DNA from 2 places in the Providencia rettgeri genome. Region 2 is predicted to be linked to the other one. Evidence: predicted binding sites of a transcription regulator. Region 2 holds the regulator's gene; the other holds the start of a gene.
What was found. Region 2 encodes Fur, which represses iron uptake genes when iron is present. Its sites were predicted from a motif close to ATAATAATGAGAACNACTATCAA; they were not measured.
Positions count from the first base shown of each region.

Region 1 (4,491 bases), 440 kb from region 2:
CATTGCCGCATCTTTTGCTGCTGGTATTGATTTGCTTTACGTTAGGCGGTGGAAAAATGGGGGTGATCTGGGCCGTCGCCCTTACCCATTGGCCTAAACTGACCCTTATTTTGCGTGCCGAGCTACTGAGATTGAAGCAAGCAGATTACATTATGTTGTCCCAACGAATTGGCAATAGTGCAATTTACCGCTGGCGTTACCATTATTTACCGATGATCCTACCGCAGTGGATGGTAGGCACTTTATTGATGTTTCCGCATGCGGTACTCCATAGTGCGGCACTGAGTTTTCTCGGATTTGGCTTATCGCCACATGAACCATCTTTAGGCATTTTATTGTCTGATGCATTACGCTATCTCAGTACTGGGGCATGGTGGTTAGTGGTTTTCCCCGGTGTTGCCCTGATGGGGTTGGTATTATTATTTGACCAGTTTGCAAAAGCCGCCGCTCAACTGTGGCTGAAGGGGGCAACATGTTGAGTTTAGAGAACCTCACGATTGATGTAGCGAAATTTCGTTGGTTAGGTCGCAAACAATGGTCACCGTTACTGCAAGATATTACCCTTGATGTTCAGCCGGGGGAAATGGTGGCGCTGGTGGGAGGAAGCGGAGAAGGAAAAAGCTTGTTATTACAAAGTGTTCTTGGCTTGCTACCGGATAATATGCGTTGCCAAGGGGACATCCGGCTAAATGGTAATGCGCTGACGGAGAAAAACAAACCACAGCACCGTGGTAACGCTTTATGCTATATCCCTCAAGGCGTTAGTGCGCTAAATCCCTTAATTCAAATAGGCCCTCAGCTTGAGCGGGCGGCAGTACTGAGTGGTCAGCACATTAAAATGCATGATGTGGCGCGCCATCTTCAACAATATAATTTGCAAGAAAGTTTGGTGAGTCGCTATCCTAGCCAACTGTCAGGCGGCATGGCAAAGCGGGTATTAGCCAGCAGTGCCACGTTATCACGAGCAGAATATATCCTAGCGGATGAAATTTCGTCTTGGTTGGATGATGAACATGCGTTGCAATTGCTTGAGAATATGAAATCCCTTTGCCGTGATGGACGCGGAATTTTATGGGTTACTCACGATTTATCGATGGCGGTACGCTTTGCTGACCGCATCGCGTTACTGCGTAATGGTGCGCTAGAAGAGGTATTGAGTAGCCAAACTTTAAAGCAAGGTGGCGGGGGAACATGGCTGCAATCCTTATGGAATGCATTGCCAGAACATCAATTTATGGCAATGAAATGAGTAATATCGAACCGATTTTAGTGGTTAAAAACCTACGCATTGAGCAAGGGGGAAAAGTCCTGTGGCAAGACTTTGATTTTTCCCTGGCACCTAATGAGCGCCTTGGTATCTCTGCCCCCAGTGGTTTTGGTAAAACAACCCTTGGCCGGGTTTTAGCCCAGTGGCAAGTCCCCACAGGTGGCACTATTTTATTTGCAGGAAAACACCTCCCGAAACAAGGTTATTGCCCAATCCAGCTTGTTCCTCAGCACCCTGAAAAAAGCTTTAACCCTTACCGCTCCGTAGGCGCGAGCTTACGCGATGCATGGCAACCCGATGCAGATTGGTTAGAACGGTTTTCCATTCAACCGCAATGGTTAGCGCGGCGGCCAAACGAGTTATCTGGGGGAGAATTGGCGCGGATCGCCTTATTACGAGCCCTTGACCCACGAACACAAATTTTAATCGCCGATGAAATTACCGCCCAATTGGATGCACACTTACAAAAGAATATCTGGCAACAGCTTATTCAACTGTCTGAAGAACGCCCGTTAGGGATGATTATTTTTAGCCATAACAAGGCGTTACTTGAAAAGGTATGTACATCAGTTATGACTTTAGACAGTACAATTACCGCCACATTATAGACAGCGGTTAAACAAGTAAGCATGATGAGACGCTTTCTGGCAAATTTAAGGCTCGGATGATGCAGACAACGATATCAAACAAGTCATTCATATTTGGACGATAACCAGTATCGTATATTTTGAGGGGCAACTTATCTTGCTGATTTTTCAATAAAAAAGAAGTTACCGTTTTTATTGAAAGAAATTATATTGATTAATTTATTATATTAAAAATAAACGAACTGGAAATAACGTATTTTGTTTATTGTTTAATTCACTAAAAATCTTATTGGTGTGTTGCTAACCCATTTAAAATTTCAATATGCAACTTTCTCTTTTCATCGCACGAGTTTCTAAAGCAAAGTTTTTATAATTAATAAAACATTTAAATCTGAAATGCTATTCCAAATAGACATCCTTTTTTACAATAGAATAACTATCCGAAATTTAATTCCAATAATATTGGTCAAATCCAACTTATTTCTTGTTTTTGGCAAAGGGCAGGGAAACCATCTTATTAGTCGTGCTATTACTGAGGTTACAGAAAGGGCAAGGCCTGCGGCGTATTAGTTTAATAACGTGGGGCACAGCCCTATTGATCCGCCACAACCTTAACGACAAAGCATGAAAATAAATAATTGTCTTCAATTCTACGTATTAATACGCATAAATCAGACCTAACACAAATATTCTTTTATTTTACAATATAATGATAATAATTCTTATATCTAACATGATTATCAGTTACTATTGCGAATAATTTTTCATCGATATAGTTCGCGATGATTTAGTCATGTCTCGTTATTGGTTTTGGCGCTGATAACAATAGTATTAATAATGATATTTAAAGGTTTTGACCGAATGAAAATAAAACATCTTTTTATGCTTTCCCCTTGCTTGTTGCCTTTTATTTCTCCCTCGGTGTTTGCCACCGATAACAAAGAAGAAAAAATCACTGTTTCTGCAACTCGCGGTTATAAAACGGTTTCAGAAATGGCGCAAACCACCTGGGTGATTGACAACGCTGAAATTGAGCAACAGGCAGAAGGTGGAAAAGAGTTAAAAGATATTTTATCTCAGTTAATTCCCGGTATGAGCGTGAGTGGCCAAGGGCGTACAAACTATGGCATGAATATGCGTGGACGCTCAATGATAGTGATGGTCGATGGAGTACGCCTCAATTCCTCTCGTAGTGATAGTCGCCAATTAGATTCTATTGATCCGTTTAATATTAACCACATTGAAGTTATTTCGGGCGCAACGGCGATGTACGGTGGGGGCAGTAGCGGTGGTTTAATTAATATTGTGACGAAAAAAGGCCAAGAAGAAAAACAAGTTTCCCTGCAATTAGGTGGAAAAACAGGTTTTAATAACGGTAAAGATCACGATGAAAATGTCGCTGCGGCGGTAAGTGGAGGCAATGAAAATGCACATGGTCGTGTTGCTGTAGCGTACCAACGTTATGGTGGTTGGTATGATGGCAAAGGTGATGCGATTAATATTGATAATACCCAAACAGGGTTACAATTTTCCGATCGTCTTGATGTGATGGCATCAGGGACAATCAAAGTTAATGAAACACAGCAGGTTCAAGCAACTTATCAGCACTATAAAAGTGAATCCGACGGTAAGCACGGCCTGTATTTAGGAAAAGATTTTTCTGCGGTGAAGGGGGAGGGGAAGGCTTATAACAGTGGTAAATTAAGTTCAGATCGTTTACCGGGAACAGAGCGTAACCTGCTTAATTTGCAATATTCAAATGCCGATATGTTTGGGCAAGATTTTGTTGCGCAGGCTTACTACCGTGATGAATCACAAAAATATTACCCATTCCCAACTCTCACAGACAACGATGTGACGAGTATCAGTTCATCAGATCAAAAAACCAATTTCTATGGCACTAAGCTGACATTTAATAGCCAACCCCTTGATGAACTGACGTTAACTTATGGTGTGGATGCGGAGCATGAACAATTTCGTGCAAACCAAATGTTTTTTGATTTGGAGCGCGCGAAACAATCAGGGGGAATGGATCTTACCAAAGCGTTCCAAATAGGCCGTTATCCAAGTTATACCACCACGAACATGGCGACATTCTTACAAAGCAGCTATGACATCACGCCGATGTTCACCTTAAGCGGTGGTGTACGGTACCAATATACGGAAAATAAAGTGGATGATTTTGTTGGCTATGCACAGCAAGAAGCCATTGCGAACGGCAAGGGAAAATCTGCAGATGCGGTGCCTGGTGGGAAAACAGATTATAACAATTTACTGTTTAATGCAGGGCTATTAGTTAACCTAACGGAAGAGCAACAAACCTGGTTTAATTTCTCTCAAGGCTTTGAAATTCCTGACATTGCTAAATATTATGGCACAGGTGATTATGCAAAGACCCCAGATGCTAATGGTCATTATCACCTGAAAAAAAGCGTTAATATTAACGATACTAAAGTTAAAGGGATTAAGGTTAACTCCTTTGAATTAGGTTGGCGTTACACTGGTGAGAACTTGCGTACCCAAGTTGCCACTTACTATTCCTTATCTGATAGAAGCTACGGTATTAATAAAGATGACATGACCATCTATATGAAGACCGACAAACGCCGCATTTATGGGGTAGAAGGGGCCATTGAT
Region 1 covers NZ_CP163512.1:2,703,352-2,707,842, reverse strand. Annotated here, with positions in the region: gene AB6N04_RS12240 (ABC transporter permease) at 1-479, shown strand, start outside; gene AB6N04_RS12235 (ATP-binding cassette domain-containing protein) at 473-1,249, shown strand; gene AB6N04_RS12230 (ATP-binding cassette domain-containing protein) at 1,246-1,875, shown strand; gene AB6N04_RS12225 (TonB-dependent siderophore receptor) at 2,716-4,491, shown strand, end outside.
Region 1: AB6N04_RS12225 (TonB-dependent siderophore receptor) is a predicted target of Fur. The motif match lies at 2,558-2,580, and genes of this name have one in related genera.

Region 2 (4,491 bases):
TCACCGAAAGTATTACGGGCATTGAAACCATTAAAACAACCGCCACCGAAAAATATTTTAATCAGCGCTGGGAAAAGGTATTCAGTAAGCAATTACAGCAAAACTTCAAAGTCTGTATGCGAAGTGAAATTGCGACACAGTTAATGACCCTTGTGAGTAAAATCACCACAGCAATCTTATTGTGGGTCGGGGTTAAAGAGGTTTTAAACGGTGGGATAACCCCCGGTGAGTTAGTGGCATTTAATATGTTAAGTGCACATGTTACTCAACCAGTCCTCAGGTTTGCACAAGTTTGGCAAGATTTTCAACATACGCTTATTTCCCTTCGTCGTGTTGGGGATATTCTTGATAAACCAGTCGAAAATGAACGAAAAGGTATTTCAAGCTCTTCTGCCATTCAGGGGCAGATTGAATTTCAAAATATTCGATTTCGTTATCAACCTGATACCCCTGAAGTTCTGAATAATCTTTCGCTCTCGGTGAAAGCGGGTGAGTTTATTGGTATAACGGGGCCTTCCGGTTCTGGAAAAAGTACATTAACGAAATTATTGCAGCGGCTTTATGTTCCACAGCATGGGCAAGTTATTGTTGACGGAATGGATTTAGCGGTAGCAGATACTGTATCACTACGCCGAAAAATGAGTGTGGTTTTACAAGAAAGTACGCTGTTTGTTGGAAGTATTGCGGATAATATTCGTTTAAGTGCGCCTCAAGCATCTGATGAAAAAGTTATCCAAGCAGCCAAGCTGGCTGGTGCCTACGATTTTATTATGTCTTTACCGGATAACTTCAATTCTCCATTAGCTGAAAAAGGGTTAAATCTTTCGGGGGGACAACGACAACGAATCGCCTTAGCACGTGCTTTACTGACTGAACCGGATATTTTAATTCTTGATGAGGCCACCTCGGCGCTCGATTACGAATCAGAAGCTGCAATTATGGCAAATATGCCTTTAATTACGAAAGGGAGAACGGTGATTAGTATCGCACACCGGCTAAACACCATTATGCATGCGGATAGAATATGTGTTATTCGCCAAGGGGAAGTGATTGAAATGGATACCCATAAAAACCTCCTTGCACTAAACGGGCTTTATGCCAGTTTATGGCATCAGCAAACGCAATAAAATGTCTAAAAAAGCATCACCCTTATAGCAAGTGGTGCTTTTTTTCTAAAAGCGCGCTTTTTTTAACCTATCAGGCTTATTCCCTTGCCTCCAAGCTATAGCACTGCGTGATTAGCTAGGGTATCATGGCGCGCTGAATTATTGGCACACCCTTTTAGCAATTATAGACATGGCAAAAGAACAAACTGATCGTACTACTCTGGATTTGTTCGCTGAGGAACGAAGGCCTGGGCGACCGAAGACAAGCCCGCTATCACGGGATGAACAATTGAGGATCAACAAACGCAATCAATTAAAACGCGATAAAGTGAAAGGGTTGCGCCGAGTTGAACTTAAACTAAATGAAGAAGCTGTTGCTGTACTCAATCAGTTAGCTGAAGAAAAAAATATAAGCCGTAGTGAATTGATAGAAGAAATTTTGATGTCTCAACTACAACAGGTGGATGAGACGTTATGCAAATAGTGTTCTCTTAATAAATCACACAAATTTGACAGACTTATAAAGGTTTTTTCGCCAGAATAAGGCGTAAAATTCTATTTTATTTTCGTTCTAAATGAGTTCTAGAAGTTGAGAAATTCCTTCTTTCTCTCTTAGAAAAACAAGAGGTTAATCAGTTTATGGCAGTCATCGGTATTTTCTTCGGAAGTGATACAGGTAACACAGAAAATATTGCCAAAATGATCCAAGAAAGATTAGGCAAAGACGTAGCAGAAGTTCATGATATTGCTAAGTGCAGTAAAGAAGATATTGAAGCTTTTGATATTCTACTTCTTGGTATTCCAACTTGGTATTACGGCGAAGCACAATGTGATTGGGATGACTTTTTCCCAACGTTAGAAGAAATTGATTTTGAAGGTAAGCTTGTCGCCCTATTTGGTTGCGGAGACCAAGAAGACTACGCAGAATATTTCTGTGATGCGATGGGCACCATTCGCGATATCATCGAACCTCGTGGTGCGGTGATTGTGGGTCACTGGCCAACTGAAGGCTACCACTTTGAAGTTTCAAAAGGTATGGCAGATGATAACCACTTTATCGGCTTAGCGATCGATGAAGACCGTCAACCCGAATTGACTGATGAACGTGTTGATGCATGGGTCAAACAAATCTCTGAAGAAATGTCATTAGCTGAAATTCTTGGTTAACCGATTAAAAACAGACTTGGCTCTTAAGCTGGGAGCTTTCCCAGGCAAAATGCATCCTAAAGGGGCATGAGGCAGTCTAGAATAATCGATTAACTATCCTAATTGGATAGACTTATAAGAGATTATCAAAATAATGAGACAATGCATGGTTTCTATTTTTATTTTCCATGCCTATAATTGTAAATCAGTTTAGAAGACAACTGGATCTATGTTAAAAATGTTTCGTTATTGTTAAATTTATGATTTAAGATACAGGACAAACCCGCATGACAGACAACAATAAAGCATTGAAAAATGCTGGACTCAAAGTCACTCTTCCAAGACTCAAGATTTTGGAAGTACTTCAGGAGCCTGAGTGCCACCACGTCAGTGCGGAAGATCTCTATAAAAAGCTGATTGATATGGGCGAAGAGATCGGGCTAGCGACTGTATACCGTGTATTGAACCAATTTGATGATGCAGGTATCGTTACGCGCCATAATTTCGAGGGTGGAAAATCCGTATTTGAATTAACTCAGCAGCATCACCATGACCACTTAATCTGCTTAGATTGTGGTAAAGTGATTGAGTTTACTGATGAATCGATTGAAACTCGCCAAAAAAATATCGCTGCTCGCCACGGTATTAAGTTGTCTAACCACAGCTTATACTTGTATGGTCACTGTGCTGATGGTGATTGCCGCGATAACGCTGACGCACACGAAGCAAAAGAGTAATGAATTAATCACCATCATATCGTCATGGTGAACTATTTTGCAAAAGCCTGATAGCAACTGTTATCAGGCTTTTTTATTATATTCAATCCACGGATAATCAATTTTTTCGTGATACTCAGCACATTTTTCTTATTCATTTTCTGTTTATCACTAAAATATGTTATTAATGTGAAACATTGAAGTGTTCCATAATAAGTTGCAATTCACTTCAAATCCTTTATATTATCGATTGATAAATATACCTTCTTAATTTGAGAACATTTACTGTGATATCATAGCAATACATAAAGTTAACGGAATATACTTTGTATCTATTTTTCATATAAATGCCATATAATTTATCTTATAGCGTCTAAAATAAGCTCAGTATACTAGTATCAAAATTTTTTATTTTTGAATCTAATAAACAAGAAAAGTGTAATAAAAAAGTAAAAATACATTTTTATTGTGTAATTACTGTATTTTTAACTAGACTTACTTGGTTCGCTCTCGTGTTTCGTAAGAGATTAACTGATGAAAAAAACATACTTCTTTATTAATACGAGTTTTTTCTTCTGGTTTCTTACTTTAATAGGATGGTTCTTTAGTCATACTGCCATCACCTTATTTTCATTTGTATTATCAATACTGTTTTTGATCTTATACTTCAATCAAAAAAAGGTAAGTAAAATGTTCACCAAAAGACAAAACAAACAAACCATTGAAGAAACCCCTGCAATTCCTGAACCTGAAGTTGTTTCTAAGGTAGAAGAACACGTTATGATATCAACACCAACCCTTAGTGAAGAAAAATCGAATACGATTATCTCAAGAGATGTGATATTTGAAGGTAATATTACATCCAATGAGCAAGTACATATTTATGGCAAGGTGATTGGTAATATCACTGGAAAAGAGAATACTGTGAAAGTCATGCTTAATGGACAAGTTACAGGTAACATTAGTTGTAAGGAATTGATTATTAATGGTCGAGTCGAAGGTGAGTGTGTTTCTGATTCCATTAGCATTGAAAATAATGGCGAAATCCATGGCACAATTCACTACAGCAGCTTATCGATTAAAAAAGGCGGTATTCTTTCAGGACAAGCGAATGTGAAAAATAGTGCCTCTCATACTGAGAAAATCACTCAATTAAAAGATAAAGCAAAGCTTGATGCCCCTTTCATCAAAAATAATGACGATAAAGGAATCGCTTCTTTATAAAAGCCCATCCATTTTCCTCTAAGAAACTCGAAGAAAGTTATTATGAAAATAAAAATAAGGTGAATACAATCCACCTTATTTTTAATTTTCAATCCTTTAATATACGTATATTTCCTTATTTTATTTAACGTTTGATATTATGTTTATATGCTATGTGTATTTGAGTTGGCTACCCTCGTAGTTATTACAAAGGTAACCACTACCTAGTTAACTATTCTATTAATTAAAAAACAGTAAATGGCATCATAACCATAAACTTGATATCTTTTTCATCTTGGAAGATATTGCCATAACCACCG
Region 2 covers NZ_CP163512.1:2,261,349-2,265,839, forward strand. Annotated here, with positions in the region: gene AB6N04_RS10240 (type I secretion system permease/ATPase) at 1-1,127, shown strand, start outside; gene ybfE (LexA regulated protein) at 1,297-1,590, shown strand; gene fldA (flavodoxin FldA) at 1,746-2,273, shown strand; gene fur (ferric iron uptake transcriptional regulator) at 2,540-2,989, shown strand; gene AB6N04_RS10260 (polymer-forming cytoskeletal protein) at 3,659-4,192, shown strand; gene AB6N04_RS10265 (OprD family outer membrane porin) at 4,416-4,491, opposite strand, start outside.